DNA from 2 places in the Rubrobacter tropicus genome. Region 2 is predicted to be linked to the other one. Evidence: riboswitches for the same ligand, from Rfam matches in the RefSeq annotation. Region 2 holds a riboswitch; the other holds the start of a gene.

Region 1 (8,503 bases), 1.7 Mb from region 2:
AGGTGCTCCAGCAAAAACGTCTCGATCAGGCGGTGGCGCCTGATCAACCCGTGCGCCTCGACTCGGCCCTCCTCGGTCAGCGAGGCGCCCCGGTAACGCTCGTACTCGACGAGCCCCATCTCCCGCAAACGCGCGAACATGTTGGTGACCGACGCTTTCGACACCGAGAGCCTTTCTGCAACTTCCTTGGTGGAGGCCGGCCCCGCCTCGGCAGATTCCCATATTGCCTTCAAGTAGTCGCCTACCGAGGATGAGGGGGACCGGGGTATCGTGGCGCCGTCCATCTTGCCGTCCATATTAGTCGACCAAAATTCCTGGATCAAGTGTCGAGAATCTTGACTTTTTGAACAAACAGATATTATTGTTAGACATGACTAATTTGTAATGCCGGAAAGGGAGTGCGTGAGCGAGCACCCAAAGGAGAACAACGGCAACGGGATAGTCGAGAGCGTCCTGCCGGGCGAGAGTGCCACGGCGAGGGCGGCGCACGCCTCCTTGAGGGGCAAGCGCAGGGGGCTGGCGCGGTTGTGGCCGTTCTTGGGTCCTGCGTTCATCGCGGCGGTGGCCTACGTCGACCCGGGCAACTTCGCAACCAACATCGCGGGCGGGGCGCGCTACGGGTACATGCTCTTGTGGGTGATCCTTACCGCGAACCTGATGGCGATGCTCATACAGTCCATGTCGGCCAAGCTGGGTATCGCGACGGGCAAGAACCTACCCGAGGTCTGCCGCGAGCGCTTCCCGAGGCCCGTCACCCTGTTTTTGTGGGTGCAGGCCGAGGTGATCGCGATGGCGACCGACCTCGCCGAGTTCATAGGTGCTGCCCTCGCCCTGAACCTCCTCTTCGGCATCCCGCTCTTTCCGGCGGGGCTCCTGACGGCGGTCGGGGCCTTCGCCATCCTGGAGCTCCAGCGGCGGGGGTTCAGGCCGCTGGAGGCGGGCATCGCAGCGCTCGTGGGGGTGATAGTTCTCTCCTTCGCGTTCCAGATGTTCTACGCCCAGCCGGAGGGGGACAGGATACTGGCCGGGCTCTTCACCCCGCAGTTCGCGGGCACCGACAGCGTGCTATTGGCGGCGGGCATCCTCGGCGCCACGGTGATGCCCCACGTCATCTACCTCCACTCCGCCCTCACGCAGAGGAGGGTGGTGGGCCGCACCGACGCGGAGAGGAAAAAGATCTTCCGATTCGAGCTCGTGGACGTGGTGATCGCCATGGCCATAGCCGGGACGATCAACGCCAGCATGCTCATCATGGCCGCCGCCCTCTTCAACGCGGAGGGCCTCACGGGGGTGGGCGACATAGACAAGGCCTTCGTCGCCCTGGGCGAGCAGGTCGGCGGCCTCTCGGCGACCCTCTTCGGGGTGGCGCTGCTCGCGTCCGGCTTCTCGAGCTCCTCGGTCGGCACCCTGAGCGGGCAGGTCGTCATGCAGGGTTTCATAAACCGCCGCATCCCGCTGTGGCTCAGGCGCCTGATAACGATGACCCCGGCCCTGATCGTCCTGGCCGTGGGCCTCAACCCCAGCCGTTCGCTGGTCATAAGCCAGGTGGTGCTCTCCTTCGGCATCCCGTTCGCCTTGATCCCGCTCCTAATTTTCTGCCGCAACCGTAACGTGATGGGCGCCCTGGTCAACCATCGCCTCACCACGACGATAGCCGCGGTCGTGGTGGCGCTCATCGTCTCCCTGAACGTTTTCCTGCTCTACCAGACCTTCTTCGCCGGCTGAACCCGACGCGACACACCGCTCCTCCCAATGCCCGTCCTTGGGGCTGCCGGGAGGCCGCGCGGCCTCCCATCTGGTTTGACCCCGGTCTCTGCGCGCCACGAAAAGGGGGCGGCCCCGAAGGACTGCCCCCGCTTGCCACGGCGCCGACCGTTTAACGCGGGCCGGTGTACTCGAAAACGTAGAGGCCGTAGTCGCGGTCGCTTGCCGCGACGTACTCCTTGCCGTTCTTCCCGAAGGTCTGCACGCCCCAGAAGTTGTTGCCGCCTCTGGAGACGTAGCTGCCGACCTCGCGGAGGTTGCCGTTCTGGATCTTCGCGACCCTGAAGCCGCCCGAGTAGTAGGAGAGGTACGCCAGGTCGTTGCGCTCGCCGCTCATCGCGGTTTCGTGGATAGAGAGGTCACCGAAGCCTTCGGCGAAGCGCTCGTCGTGGGCCTCGGGGATGGCGTAGGTGTCGAGCTCGCGGAGTTTGCCCTCCCCGTTGCGGAAGAGGTGCGCGTAGCCCCACCCGTCGAAGACCGCCCGGACGCTAACGGTGTCGCCTGTCGTGCCGACCTCTATGGGTGCCTGGGCCGTGCCGTCTCCCACCCGGCAGGCGTCCTCGTCGTAGGCGGCGTCGAAGAAGGCGAAGCCCGTGTCGCGCCCGACAAAGAGGGCGGGAATGGTGCCCTGGACGTCCATGTTTAAGAGGTCGGAGCAGGCGTCCGGGCCCTCGCGGTTCATCACGATCACACCGGCGTAGCCGCCCGCGTTCTCGACATTCTGGACCTTCTCGGTGAAGCCGCAGACCCCGCGCTCGACGACGGCGACCTGGGAGCCGTCTCCAGCCGGGACCGCCGTGTCTGTGGTGCAGGCCCGCCCCACGAAGACGGTCTGACCCTCCAGGGAGCGGTCGGCGTCCACCTGCGGGGTGTCCGAGCCCTGGGTGGCGTCAAACTCGGCGTCGTCGGTTGTGTTGCGGGCCTCCACGCTGTAGGGCGAGAAGTCCTCGTCCGCGGCGACTATGAAGTTGTTCTTAAGCGAGAACTCCGACTGGTGGGCATTGCCCTCGGGCGCGACGGTGAGGCCGCTCTCCTTGGCCTCGGGGTCCGGGTTCTTGAAGTCCGAGTCGGCTAGATAGGTGGCGTTCGTCGGATCGGTGACGTCGAGGGTGACGTAGCCGCCGTCCCAGTAGGAGGCGCTCATGACCCACCGGCCGTCTATCTTCTTGACGACCATGTCATGCAGGAATGACTCGGCGGTGCCGAGGTCCTCCTGAACTATCTGCGGGAACCGCTCGTTGAGGTCGTACTCGGCGATAAGCTTCGGCGCGCGCGGGTCCGTTATGTCCATGATGTCGAGGTCGGCACCCTCCTCGTCGTCCACGAGCGCCGCGTAGGCTTTCCTGCCCACGTCCCAGGCGAAGGCGCTGTGGACCTGGTGGGCGCCGGTGCCGGCCGCGGCTTCAGGATCCTCGTCGCCAACGCCGCTAGCGAGCTTCTCTTCGTTCCTCGGGTCGCTGACGTCGTAGAGCGAGACGCCGCCCTCCGCGGCCGGATCGTCGGAGCAGATTTCGTTGTTGTGGATCAGCAGGTCGCCGTCGAACTTGGGCGTCGTCACGTACACGACTTGCACGCCCTCGCCGACGTAGGACCCCGGCGCCGCCTCGATAAAGTTGACCTGCCTGGGGGAGGTGGGGTCCTTTGTGTTGAAGACGTAGACGCCGCCCCTCTGGCAGTCGGGCTCGTTGAACGCGCCGAGGTAGGCGTAGTTGCCGAAGACCCCTACGTCGGAGACCCTGCCCTCGACGGGCGAATCTATCGCGGCTTTGCCCACCACCCTGATGTCCTTCCGCCTCGGCGGCAGGTGGCCCTGCTGGCCGCCGTGCTGCTCGTCGTGCTCGGCGTGGGCCTCGCCGGCAGTGTCAATGACCCCTTCCTTGTCGTCGAGCAGGCTGGCCTGCTGCTGTTCTTGGGCCTGGACGGTTTGCTGCTCATCCAGGCTCGGCTGCGCTAGCGCTACACCGGCGGCCGAAACCAAAACTGCCAACACGAACGAGGCCAGCAAGAACAATCTTCTCCTACGCAAGGGATTTCTCCGTTCTCTCTTTTGCGGCCCCAGGCCCTACACGACGCCCCGCGCCTTCGTCGAGCACCGAAGATGGCGGGAAGCATACACGTATGCCACGTGGCGCACAAGGCCGGCCGACGGCGTCCGGAGCCTTGCCCGCGCCGGAACGAGAAGCCGGCGGCGGGACACCGCGTTCCAAGAGGCCCGCCGGTGCTGTTGCCCGGCGGCTATCCGGCCTGTATATTGCCGACCACGTGAGAAGGGCGGTGAGCCCGGGAAGCCAGTTTGGAGTCCGGCGCGGTCCCGCCACTGTGACCGGGGAGCGAGCCCTGCGTGGGGCCACTGGCAGCCTGAGACCAGGCCGGTGGGAAGGCCGGGGTGAGCGTGGATCCGGGAGCCAGGATACCGGCCCGCCGCCCTCAAACACCCGACCGGGGCGAGGGTCCCGAGGAGGATTCGATGGAGAGCCCTACCCAGGAGCGCCGGCCCGTCCGGGAGGTTGCTGCTGTGGGCCTGGCTCCTGGCGGCGCTGTTTGTCGTCGCGCTCTTCTTGCTCCTCTTCGCCAGCGGGGCCCTGCTCGCGCCGCTGCTCGGGCAGGCGGCGGGGGCCACCGATTGCCTGCACGAGCTTGCCCACGACGGCCGCCACCTGATGGCCGTCCCCTGCCACTAGGGGCTGAGCCTACGCGGTGGCGGCGTACCTGCGTCGGGGGCTCGCGGCGGACCTTCTGGCGGGGCTCTTCGCGCTCCTCTTCGGGGAGTCGGCCCTGGACCGGGCGGTCGAGCTGGAGGGCGCGGCCGGGGGTCAGCCCGACGCCGAACTCGTCGGCCGGATGGCCCAGAAGGTCGGGCTCTTCTTCGTCACGGGGCTCGCAGGATCGTTCGTCGGAGGGCTGTTCGCGCTGGTGTTCGCCCACTTTCGCGGGCACCTGGTCTCGGAGAGCGATTGGACCCGAAGCCTCTCGCTGGCGGCCGCGATCTTCACCGGGGCGATCCTCATACCCTTCCTGAAGGACCCGGCTAACCCCCCGACCGTGGGCGACCCGGCCACCATCGTCGGGCGCACCGGCGCCTACCTCGCGATGGTGGCGCTCTCCCTCCTGACGGTGCTGGCGGCCTGGGACGCGGCCAGGGCCCTCCGTGGTAGGGGCGTGAGCGCCCCCGTCCGCCACGTGGCGGTGGGGCTCGTGCTCGCGGTCTCCGCGTGCTGGTGCTCTTCGCCGTGCTACCGGACAGCGCGGACCCCGGCGGGTTCCCGGCCGGCCTGCTGTGGGACTTCCGGCTCTCCTCCTTGGGCACGCTGCTCGTCTTCTGGACCGGGCTCGATGCGCTCTTCGGAGCCCTCTGCGAACGAGCTGCCCGGAGAGAGGTCTCGTGAAGGTGGCGCTCCGGAGACGGGCGGAGAAGGTGAGACCGGCCTTCGAGCGCCGGGTCGGCGATCCCTTAGGTCGTCTCGCCCGCTTTCGGGCACCGTGTTGAACCCGGCTTCTCGCGCTTTGAGTCGAGAGGCCGGCGGGAGACGGGAACGCGCAACCCCGTCTCCCGCCGGCCCGGCGGGAAGGTAGACGGCCCTGTCGGTTCTCGCGCACTCGGGCCTCTTCGCCTGGAGCTTCCTGGCCGCGACCGCGCTGCCGCTAGGCTCGGAGGCGGCGCTGGCCGCGGCCGTCGGCGCCCGGGGACAGCTTGTCGGGCCGCTGCTCGTGGCGACCGCGGGCAACGTCCTCGGCGCCTGCACGACGTACTGGCTCGGCCGCAAGTCCTCCAGGGTCTTCGGCCGTCGTTGGGAAGCTTCGGCCGGGGAAGCGCGGGCGGCACGGTTGCTCCGGCGCCACGGCGGGCCGGCCCTGCTCTTGTCCCCCCTCCCGGTCTTAGGTGACGTGCTGGTCGCGCTCGCAGGGATGACGCGGGTGCCGTTCGGCGCCTTCGTGTTCTGGGTGACGCTCGGCAAGGGCGTGCGGTACGCGGCGGTGGCCCTGGCGGCGTCCACCCTCTGGTGACCGCCTGCATCGCGCCACCGGGTTTCCGACGCCAGACCGGCGTCCTCGCCGGCAGCCCGCGCGAAACGGGCCTCGCCGCCGCGCGACGTGGTTAGTGTTGGCAGCAAGGGGAGGCACCACAAACCGATGCCTGCGAGGCTGCATGCCCTTCACGTAGACTGGCGTGATCTTGTCAGGCCGGCCAGTAGTAGGAGGCGAAAAGCGCCAGGCCGGACAGCACACCCAGGGCGAAAGGCCATGGGAGTCGCCTCTTTTTGTCGCCCGCCACGGCGATCCTCGAGACGCTGAGCGCTGCCGCCGCGACGAGGTAGACCGCCCATGGAACCAGCTGTGCGACGGTGCTTTCGGGGACTATCAGGCTTGCAAGGTAGCTGGCCATGGCCGCGACGAGGCCGATGGACAAAGACGCGAGAAGGCCGGCCACTGCGAACACCCACGGGGGGTCCAGCAGCGCTGGAGCGTTCTTCCTCACGGCGGGATCCTCCCTATTCCTACGGCGTCACAGACGCCACGGCCCGCGCGCCGCACGCACGCGGACCCGTAGAGCGGGCAGTTCCGGGGAGCCAGGGGTTACCCCTAAGTGGCCAGGGCGGAGAGGACGTTGTTGCAGGCGACCTCGCACTGGCGGCAGGCGTCCATGCACACCCGGCAATGCTCGTGATGCTCGGCGTGCTCGGCGCACGTATCCCCACACTGCCTGCACGACGCCGCGCAGGCTTCGAGGACCACCCGGGTTACCGCAGCGCTCGGCTGCGCCTGACGCGAGAGCACTCTGCCCGCGGCGACGCAGATGTCGGCACAGTCGAGGTCGTCGCGGATGCACTTGACCAGGCCGGCCGGGTCCCCCTCGCCGAGGCAGGCGTCGGCGCAGGCGGTACAGGCCTGGGCGCAGTCGAAGCACGCCTCTATGCACTCGACCAGCACGACGTCGTCCGTGAGGGCCTGATTGGGGCTGTTCTGGATGATTTGCCGCGCGTAAGTGACCATGCGGCTCCTTTCCTCGCTCGTCTCCTTGCGGGCGGAGCTATTCTTGCCCCGCTCTCGGTGAAGCGTCTCAGTGCACGGTGACTTACAGGCGGAACACCTGGAGCAGCGGGGCCGTGGGGCCGCGGGGAGGGGGCACGCGGGGAGGATGGCAGAACGACATCCGGTGCCCGCGCACCCCGCACAGGACGACCGGAAGGCCGGGACCGAGCACGGCCGCGAGCAGGAGAAGGGCCGCGAGGAGCGTGGCGTAGTATGCTGCGTCGTCCCCACCGTCGAGGGGAGGCCATCCCCCGAGCTCGTCCTCGACGGTGAGCAGCGGTGACCGCTCGACGTGGTCCGTCGCGCCAGCGTGGTACGGGGGGGTAAGGTGCTCGGCTCCGAAGATGCCGTGGCACAGCAGCAGCGCGATCGCCAGGAGGAACGCCGCGCACGCGCCTCCGGACGGAACCCAAAGGTTCGTCCGGGTACGCCGAGTGAACCTCGTCCCCATTGGCATCGCGCTCACCGTTCCCCGCGCCACGCGGTCCCCAAACCGATCCTTCAGGATCCTGGCCTAAACCCGCAAGAACCGCTCGACGGCGGCGGTGAGCTCGGCGATCTTCTCGTCCGCCTTATCCTCGTCCCGCATCGCGCCCCTCACGCAGTGCTCCACGTGGTCCTTTATCAGCATGGAGGCGACCTTGTCGGAGGCGGCGACGAGGCTGGTGATCTGCGTGACGATGTCTATGCAGTAGGCCTCACGCTCCACCATCCTCTTGACGCCCCGCACCTGGCCCTCTATGCGGTCCAAACGCCGGGCCAGCTTCTCCTTGTTCTGCGCCTTTATGTACCCCTGCAACCCATTTACCCCCGGGATATCTAGACAATGGCAAGTATTCAGCAATCATACCCCCTGGGCAAACCCCGCCTGGCAGGGACCGCCCAGCTTCGTCGCGCGGTTCCGACCAGGTCTTCTTGCGTCCTGTAGACACCGAAGCCCCGACGAACCCGGAGGCCAGCTACGACGCCCCTTGGCACAGAGGTGGAGCTGCGTTCGAAGCGATCACCGCGAGGCAGCAGGGGCAAAGTCTCTCTTGAAATACTATAGGGGGGTATGGTATAGTGCTTGAGAAATGGTTAGGTAATGGAGTGCCGTTGGCCCACGTGTCGGGTCCGGCCGAGGTCGAAGAGGAGGATAACGGTGGTGTTCCAGAGAGGTAGCGTCGCGGGCGTTTTCGACCCCCTCTTCGCGGGTCGCGTGCGGCGCACGGGGGTGCGGGAGGCCGTGCGCCGAAGCCCGGCGTGGTGTTTCTGGCTGGCGGGCACCCCGACACGTCGATCTTCGGGGAAGAGACGCTACGGGAGATGGCCTCGGCCGTGGTCGGGGACGGCGCTGCGGCGCTGCAGTACGGTTCCACCGACGGTACGGGGGTGATGCGGGAGACGGTCGCCGAAGTAATGACTGCCGAGGGCACGCCGGTCGGCGCGGAGCACGTCGCGGTGACCAGCGGGGCGCAACAGGGTCTCGACCTCGCGGGCAGGGCGTTCCTGGAGGAGGGCGACCTCGTCCTGATCGAATCGCCAACCTACCACGGGGCCCTTCAGGCCTTCTCCTCGTACGGGCCGCGTGTCATGACGGCGCCTGTGGACCGTCGGGGCCTCGACGTCGAGGCCGTCCGGGAGATCCTCTCGCACGAGCGTCGTGCCGGCTACCGGGCCAAGTTCATCTACGTCGTACCGACCTTCCAGAACCCGACCGGCGCGACGA
Region 2 (8,503 bases):
CCCCTGGATCTGGGACGACCAGGCGGTGGTCGTGAACCTCAAGGGAAAGGGCCTCGTGGTGCTTTCGGGCTGCAGCCACTCCGGGGCGATCAACGTGCTGCGCCAGGCCCAGCGGCTTACCGGCGAGGACCGCGTGCACGCTTTTGTGGGCGGCATGCACCTTACCGGGGGGATCTTCGAGCGCCTGATCCCCCGCACGTTGGATGAACTGGTTGCGATAGCCCCCAAATGGCTGGTGCCGGGGCACTGCACGGGCTGGAAGGCGACCCACGAGATCGCGCGCCGACAACCGGAGGCGTACGTGCAGACGAGCGTCGGCACCCGGCTGCAATTTACGTGATCGCTGGAGATGTTTGTGCGAGTCGCGGGGCGGTTTTACGAGGGCGAGTCAAGATCCAGGCCCAGAGTAGCGTCGATGTCGTCCGGATGGACCAACCTGGGGCGTGGCTTACGAAAACGAGGGGGACGGCAGCCGCCCCCCTCGTGCGATCCGCACGGTCGGCTTGTCAGGCCGCTCCGGCTTCGCCTCCGCTTTCAGCGGTCAGCTCTTTGCTCTTGCTGAAAGCGAAGAGCCGAAAGCCCTGCGAAGAGGCTGGGCCTCTTCGCAAACCGCTTGAGTGGTCGAAGCGTCAGGCGGTGCAGCCGTTCTCCACGGCGTCTTCGCCGACGACCATACCCATGCGTCCGCCGGATTCCACGCGCCAGGTGCTGGTAGTGCCCTGGCCGTTTAGCGGCGTGAGGCGGGTGGCGACTTCGGGGCTGTCGTATCCCGGGAAGACGTCGTTGGTGAAGCAGAGGCTGCCCTCTCCCGGAGGCCCGTTGTACCGGAAGCCCGCCCCGAGGACGTGCGTGTAGACGAGGCCCGGTTCGGGCTCGTGCTGGAAGATGCCGCCCTGCTGGCAGTCTTTGGCCTGGATCTTGAGGCTCTGCCCCGTCCCGCGCTCCAGGCGCACGTGCTCGCGCACCACCCTGATGGTCAGCGGGCCCGCGAGGACGCCGGCGAACTGGGGCGTCTTGCGGGCGAAGATCTCCGCGCGCCGCCCACCCGTGAGCGGGCTCGTGAGCGTGTAGTTGAGCACCTCGAACTTGGAGAGCCTGACGTCGAAGTCCGCGTACCGGCCCCTGACGAGCATGAAGGCCCGGGGCTGTACCGTCCGCTCGGTCTCGGGCCTGAACGCCTGGTCGTCGGCGCTGACCACCCTGTCCGCGGAGTTGTACGCGACGAACGAGGCGCACGTCCCGCCCTTGGCCGCCTCTGCCGGCTTTGTCGAAGACGCGATCAACACCAACAGGCAAGCGACGATCAACGCCCCCCCAAGCCACCACAGACCGGGCAACAGCCCCCTCGTGGTACGGACCATACAGCTCCCTCCCATCCCCCGACGCCCGAGACGCCCGGTAGCGTGCTTACAAGGCTCTATACGTGGGGCCGGGCGACTTCGGTTTGAAAAAAGTGAATAAATTTACAAAAGATTAACGCCCGTGCGGGGGCGTCCGGGTGTCCTGCTATAGTTGCGCGAGGAGTTTCGAGGAGAGGGTGGGCTTGATGGAACCACAGCCGGCGCGTCCGTCGAGGCACGTTCGGACGACGCCTTAGGATGGGAAAGGTCGCCGAGGCAGGCTTCGAGAAGTCTTCTTCGAGGGCTCTTCTCGCGGAGCTGCTCGTCTTCGGGATCAAGCAGGCGAGGGCTTGCCTGTTTCCGGGAATCTTTATCTCGATCCTGCTGCTTTCGAACTACGTGCCGCTCTTCGGGCTGGCCCGCTACGACTTCATCTTCGTCGGGGCGGTGCTCGCCCAGGTGGCCCTGGTTGCGCTGAAGATAGAGACCAGGGACGAGGTACTCACGCTCTTCGCGTTTCACCTGCTCGGGATCTTGCTGGAGGTCTTCAAGACAAACCCGGCCATAGGCTCGTGGAGCTACCCGGAGGAGGGTTTCTTCGAGGTCTGGGACGTCCCCCTCTACAGCGGCTTCATGTACGCCTCGGTGGCGAGCTACATGTGCCAGGCCTGGAGGCTTCTCGACATCGGGCTCGACAGGTACCCCTCCTACGCGCTAAGCGTGCCTTTGAGCGCCGGGATCTACCTGAACTTCTTCACCCACCACTTCGTCCCGGACTTCCGGTGGGTGCTCGCCGCGGGCGTCTTCGTAGTGTTCTTCCGGACGAGGGTGCTCTTCACCGTGACCAGCAGGCGGCGGAGCATGCCGCTCGTGCTCTCGTTCGTCCTGATCGGCTCCTTCGTGTGGGTGGCCGAGAACGTCTCCACGTACCTCGGGGCGTGGTCCTATCCGGGCCAACTCGGGGGGTGGGAGGTGGTCTCGCTCCAGAAGATTAGCTCCTGGTGCCTGCTGGTCATAGTTTCCTTCGTTATAGTCGCGGACCTGAAACACGTGAAGAAGAGCTAGTCAGCACGCCGCTTCGCGGCTCTCAGCATTTCAGCTCGTCAGCGGGCCGTCTCCACCCGTTGCCCAGCGCGCAGGCGGCAAGAAGCTGACAAGCTGATAGCGAGCCCGAAGGGCGAGGCGTGCTGACTAGCTCTTCTGGCGGCGGTACCTTCTGCGGAGCAGGTAGGCGAGGAGGATGAGCGCCACGACGGCGACGACGCCGAAGCCGAAGGATTTTGCGACGGCGAGCAGTTCGTTCCAGTACTGGCCGAAGACGTAGCCTATCAGGGAGTAGGCGATGGCCCAGACGAAGCCGGCGGCGACGTTGTATGGGATGAACCTGTAGTACTTCATCCTGGTGACGCCGGCGAAGAGGGGGGTCATGCTGCGCAGGCCCGGGCCGAAGCGGCCCACGAAGACCGTCTTGCCGCCGTGGGCCTCGAAGTAGTGTTCTACCTTCTCCAGGCTCTTCTCGTTGATGAGGAAGTGCAGGAGCCGGATCTTGAGGATGCGGCCGATCAGGGGCCGCCCGCCTATCCTGCCGATCCAGTAAACGGAGTTGTCCGAGACGAGCGCGCCGGCGAACCCGCTGAGCATGACGAGCGGCAGCGCCGCCTGCCCGTTGTTGGCGAAGAATCCTCCCGCGAAGAGGACTATGTCCCCGGAGGATGGGAGCCCGAAGTTGTCCAGCGCGGCCCCGAGGAAGATGACCAGGTAACCGTGCGCGAGAAGCAAACCGGTCACGAAATCCAGGACCCCGCCGGGGGAGTCTGGGATGGACTGGAGGAAATTGAGGATGCTCTCCATGCGACTCGCGCTTTATACCACGCCCCGCGCCGGGCCGGACGGTTGACGCGTGCGGGGCACGCGTCTATGCTGCCCACGTAGTAGACAGGCGGCGGAGGGACGCAGGAAGCCGGTTCGAGTCCGGCGCGGTCCCGCCACTGTAACCGGGGAGCGAGCCCGAAGAGGGGCCACTGGCGGCCGAAAGATCGCCGGGAAGGCCGGGGGAGCGAAGATCCGGGAGCCAGGAGACTGGCCTTCCGCCCGCGAAGTTCCGACCGGGGCGAGGACCCCGAGATGGAGGTTTTGATGGAGAGGACTTCTCTCGACCGGCGCATCTCCCTTGGGGACGTGCCACTCTGGAGCTGGCTGCTCGGGCTGCTCCTCCTGGCGATGCTCTTCGCCCTGCTCTCGGCCAGCGGCCCGTTGCTCGCGCCACTGCTCGGGCAGGCGGCGGGAGCCTTCGACTACCTGCACGAGTTCGCCCACGACGGGCGCCACCTGCTCGCCGTTCCCTGCCACTAGCCGGGGGCTGACATATGATCTCGCCCTACCTGCGCCGCGGCCTGGCCGCCGGCCTGCTGGCGGGCCTCCTCGCCGGCCTCTTCGCCTTCTTCGTGGGAGAGCCGCTGCTCGACCGCGCGATAGCCCTGGAAGAGTCCCACGCCCACGGTAGCGCCGGACACGGTGCCGAAGACGAGGTCTTCGGCAGGACCACACAGAAGGCTGGCCTGTTCTTCGCCACGGGACTCTCGGGGACGTTCCTCGGCGGGCTTTTCGGGATGGCCTTCGCGTTCTTGCGCGGCCGGATGGGGCAGAGCAGCGACTGGGGGCGCAGCCTCTCGTTGTCGGCGGCGATCTTCGCTGGCTTCGCCCTGATCCCGTTCATCAAATACCCCGCGAACCCACCTACGGTCGGCGACCCCGAGACCATCGGTGCCCGCACCACCGCGTACTTCGCCCTGGTCGGGCTCTCCCTGCTCGCCGTTCTCGCCGCCTGGTACGCGGCGAAGCTGCTCCGGGACCGCGGCGTGAGCCAGCCCGCGCGCCAGATCGCCGTGGGGATTGGGCTCGTGATCCTCTTCTCCGTGCTCTTCGTGACTTTGCCCGCCTCCGCCGACCCGGGCGATTTTCCGGCGGGCCTGCTGTGGGATTTCCGGATCTCGTCGCTCGGCACGCAGGTCGTCCTCTGGACTGGGCTCGGGGTCGTGTTCGGCGCCCTCTGCGAGCGGGCGAACCGCAAACAGGCGCCGCTTTGAACGGCGCCCTGCTGGTCGCCGGCACCCACTCGGACGCGGGCAAGAGCGTGGTCGTCGCCGGCATTTGCCGGTGGCTCGCGCGGGAGGGGATAAGCGTCGCGCCGTTCAAGGCGCAGAACATGGCGCTCAACTCGTTCGTCACGCGGGAGGGGGCCGAGATCGGGCGCGCCCAGGCCGCCCAGGCCGCCGCGGCCCGAATAGAACCCGAGGCCGCCATGAACCCCGTGCTGCTGAAACCCTCAGCCGAACGCACCACCCAGGTCGTCGTGCGCGGCAAGCCGTGGGCCACGGCAAGCGCGAAGAGCTACGGCTCCATGAAGAAGGACCTGCTGCCGATAGTCCTGGAATCCCTGGAGGATTTGCGTTCGCGGTTCGAGGTGGTGGTCTGCGAGGGGGCCGGGAGCCCGGCGGAGATCAACCTGAGGCAGAACGACCTCGCGAACATGGGCCTCGCGAGGGCCGCGAACCTGCCCGTCCTCCTGGTCGGGGACATCGACCGCGGCGGCCTCTTCGCGAGCCTCTACGGGACCCTCGCCTTGCTTTCTGCAGGAGATCAGTCCTTGCTCTCCGGGTTTCTGGTCAACAAGTTCCGCGGCGACCCCGCGGTCCTGGCCCCGGGCCTGGACCGGATGACCGCCCTCACCGGACGCCCCTTCCTCGGCACCCTCCCCTTCGCGCGGGGCCTCGGCATCGACGGCGAGGACTCGCTCGCGCTGGACGCGCCGCGCTCCGTGAGATCCCCGCTCGGACGGGACGTGTTGCGCGTGGCCGTGGCGAGGCTCGGGCGCATCAGCAACTTCACGGACTTCGACGCCCTGGCCCACGAGCCCGGCGTGTCGGTCCGCTTCACCGGGTCTTACGAGGAGTTGTTGGACGCCGACCTTGCCGTAATCCCCGGTACCAAGGCGACCGTGGATGACCTCCGGCTTCTGCGTTCGGGGGGCCTGGATCTGGCCTTCACCGAGCGGGCGCGGCGCGGGCTGCCGACGCTCGGCATCTGCGGCGGGTACCAGATGCTGGGGACCCGCATCGCGGACGGCGTGGAGAGCGCGACGCCCGAGACCCCGGGCCTCGGCCTTTTGCCCGTCGAGACCGTCTTCGAAAGCGACAAGGTACTTGCCCGGCCAGAAGGACGGGCCCCCGGATTCGGAGACGCGCCGGTCTCGGGGTACGAGATCCACCACGGCAGGACGAGCGTCCACGGCGACCCGCTCTTCTCCACGGAGACCGGCCCCGAGGGCTGCCGGGCCGGCGCGACTTTGGGCACCTCCTGGCACGGCGTCCTCGAATCCGACGCCTTCCGCCGCGCCCTGCTCTCGTGGGCCGCCGCCGAACGCAACCTCGACTGGAGGCCGGGAGAAGAACCCTTCGCCGCCGCCCGCGAAGCCCAGCTCGAAACGCTAGGCGACCTCGTAGCAGAGAACGTGAACAGGGAGGCGTTGATGCGTATCGTGGAGAACGGCGCGCCGGCAGGAATGCCCGTGGTGAGCGCTCAACTATCAGCTTTCAGCGATCGGCAAACCACCGACGCGGGTCTTCCAGACCCGGACACGGATATCCCACCAAGAAAGGGCGGGGTTCCGGCACCAGAACCGGCCGTGTTTGCGGCAACGAGCAACGACAACCCACGGAGCAAAAGCTGATGGCTGACGGGCTGAAAGCTGAAAGCGCAAGAGCAGCGAAGCTGCTCTTCCTGACCACCGCCGATACCGAGATCCTGGCCGCCGCGAAGGCCGCCGAACGCCTCCCCGAAGGCTTCCCCTCCGTCCGGTGCGCCAACCCGGTCACCCTGGACGACCCGGCGGCGTTCTTTGGAGGGGAGCTTCCGGGCGCGCGGGCCGTGCTGGTGCGCCTGCTCGGCGGGCGGCGGGCGTGGCCCGAGGGGTTGGAAGCCCTGCGCCGGCGCTGCGACGAGGCGGGGATACCCTTGCTCCTCTTCGGCGGGGAGGCCGAACCCGACGCGGAGCTGACGGCCCTCTCGACGGTTCCGTCGGGGACGGTGCTGGAGGCTTTCGAGTACCTGCGCCTCGGGGGCGTGACGAACACCGGGAACCTCTTGCGGTTTGTCGCCGACACGGTGCTCATGGAGGGCTTCGGCTTCGAGCCCGCGGCGGCCCTGCCGGACGTGGGCGTCTACCACCCGCGCCTCGCCGAAGGGTCTTCGATCGAAGACCTTTTGGCGCTGCACGACCCGGGGCTTCCGACCGTCGGGGTAGTCTTCTATAGGGCGCACTGGATGGGGGGCAACACGGCCTTCGTGGACGCGCTGGTCGAGGCCCTGGAAGAGGCGGGCGCGAACGCGCTCCCGGTCTTCGGCTACTCGCTGCGGGCTGGCGCCGACGGGTCGGTGCCGGCGCTGGATCTGATCAAGGGTAAGGTAGATTCCCTGGTGACGACCGTGCTCGCAGGGGGCGGTTCGAACGCCGCCGACGCCCACAGGGCCGGTTCGCCGGAGGAGTGGCTTGAGTGGGAGGTGCCCGCGCTCGCCGAGCTCGGCGTCCCCGTCGTGCAGGGGATCTGCACGACGGGATCCCGCGAGGCGTGGCTCGCCTCGGATGCGGGCCTCTCACCTTTAGACACCGCCTGGCAGGTCGCCATCCCGGAGTTTGACGGCCGCGTCATCGGCGTCCCCTTCTCCTTCAAGGAACGCCAGGCCCAGGAATCGCCCGTCGGCGCCCCGCTCACCCTCTACCGCGCCGATCCTGAAAGGACCGCCCGCCTCGCCGGCCTCGCCACCCGCTTCGCCCGGCTCCGCCGCGTCCCGAACGAGAGCAAGAAGGTTGCAGTCCTACTCTCCAACTACCCGACCAAGCACTCCCGCGTCGGAAACGCCGTCGGGCTGGATACCCCCGTGAGCGCCATAAAATTGCTCGCCGCGCTGCGCGAGGCGGGCTACGACGTGGACGGCGCGCCGGACGACGGGGACGAGTTGATCCACGCCCTCATAGCCGCCGGCGGCCACGACCTCGAGTTTTTGACCGGCGAACAACTCTCCGGCGCCGCGGGACGCCTGGACGCGAAACGCTACGCTGAATGGTTCGCCCGGCTACCTGAAGGGTTGCAAAGCGGGGTCGAGAGGCACTGGGGGGATCCACCCGGGGACCTCTACGTTGACGGCGGCGAGTTCGTCGTCGCCGGGCTCTCTTTCGGGAACGTCTTCGTGGGTATTCAGCCGCCCAGGGGGTTCGGGGAGAACCCCATCGCGATCTACCACGACCCGGACCTGCCCCCGACCCACCACTACCTCGCCGCCTACTGGTGGCTGATCGAAGAGTTCGGCGCCGACGCGGTGGTCCACCTCGGCAAGCACGGGACCCTGGAGTGGCTGCCGGGCAAGTCGCTCGGCCTCTCGCCGGACTGCGCCCCGGACGCCGCCCTGCGCGACGTCCCGCTCTTCTACCCGTTCGTCGTCAACGACCCCGGAGAAGGTACGCAGGCCAAGCGGCGGGCGCACGCGACGGTGGTGGACCACCTGATCCCCCCGATGACCCGCTCGGACACCTATGACGACCTCGCGAAGCTCGAACAGCTACTCGACGAGTACTACCAGGTGGAGACCCTCGACCCATCCAAGCTCCCCGCCATCCGCGTCCGGATCTGGGAGACCCTCCGCGACGCCGAACTCCACCGCGACCTCGGCGTCGAAGAACAACCCGAAGAGTTCGGCGACTTCCTCAACCACGTCGACGGCTACCTCTGCGAGATAAAGGACCTCCCCATAAGGGGCGGGCTACACATCCTCGGCGAAACCCCCGAAGGAGAGCCCTTCCGATACCTCCTCGCGGCCATCCTCCGTATAGGAAGCGGACAAATGTCCGGACTGCGCCGCGCCATCGGAGACGCGTACGGCCTGGACGAGAGAGAGCTCGCGGAGGGCGGGGGCGCCAGGGCGGAGGCGCCCGCCGCGCTCGCCGGACGGTTCCCGGGCGTGGTGGCGACGGCTTCGGACCTGATCGACCGGCTGGAGGAGGCGCAGCAGGCTCTTCTGCTTGCGATGGAGAGGCGCGGCTGGGACGTCGAAGCCGCCGGGTCCGTGTGCGAGGAAGTCCTGGGCCGCGCAGACGCGGGTGTGGAGCG

Evidence for each region. A riboswitch is a leader RNA that binds a small molecule or an ion and turns the genes downstream of it on or off. The one in region 2 is predicted to bind cobalamin.
Region 1: linked by a shared signal. The riboswitch ahead of GBA63_RS19255 (CbtB-domain containing protein) and the one ahead of GBA63_RS05960 (CbtB-domain containing protein) in region 2 are both predicted to bind cobalamin.

What each region holds. Positions count from the first base shown of each region.
Region 1 is NZ_CP045119.1:3,861,636-3,870,138, reverse strand. It holds partial or broken gene GBA63_RS24535 (metal-dependent transcriptional regulator) at 15-284, opposite strand; gene GBA63_RS19265 (Nramp family divalent metal transporter) at 385-1,725, shown strand; gene GBA63_RS19260 (PA domain-containing protein) at 1,877-3,790, opposite strand; cobalamin riboswitch at 3,981-4,200, shown strand; gene GBA63_RS19255 (CbtB-domain containing protein) at 4,272-4,445, shown strand; gene GBA63_RS24595 (CbtA family protein) at 4,462-5,337, shown strand; gene GBA63_RS19245 (YqaA family protein) at 5,344-5,769, shown strand; gene GBA63_RS19240 (hypothetical protein) at 5,942-6,241, opposite strand; gene GBA63_RS19235 (four-helix bundle copper-binding protein) at 6,346-6,756, opposite strand; gene GBA63_RS19230 (hypothetical protein) at 6,839-7,246, opposite strand; gene GBA63_RS19225 (metal-sensitive transcriptional regulator) at 7,310-7,594, opposite strand; gene GBA63_RS19220 (aminotransferase-like domain-containing protein) at 8,038-8,503, shown strand, end outside.
Region 2 is NZ_CP045119.1:1,225,295-1,233,797, forward strand. It holds gene GBA63_RS05940 (MBL fold metallo-hydrolase) at 1-340, shown strand, start outside; gene GBA63_RS05945 (hypothetical protein) at 630-1,361, opposite strand; gene GBA63_RS05950 (DUF817 domain-containing protein) at 1,599-2,405, shown strand; gene GBA63_RS05955 (DedA family protein) at 2,532-3,191, opposite strand; cobalamin riboswitch at 3,264-3,442, shown strand; gene GBA63_RS05960 (CbtB-domain containing protein) at 3,477-3,692, shown strand; gene GBA63_RS05965 (CbtA family protein) at 3,707-4,426, shown strand; gene GBA63_RS05970 (cobyric acid synthase) at 4,423-6,069, shown strand; gene cobN (cobaltochelatase subunit CobN) at 6,069-8,503, shown strand, end outside.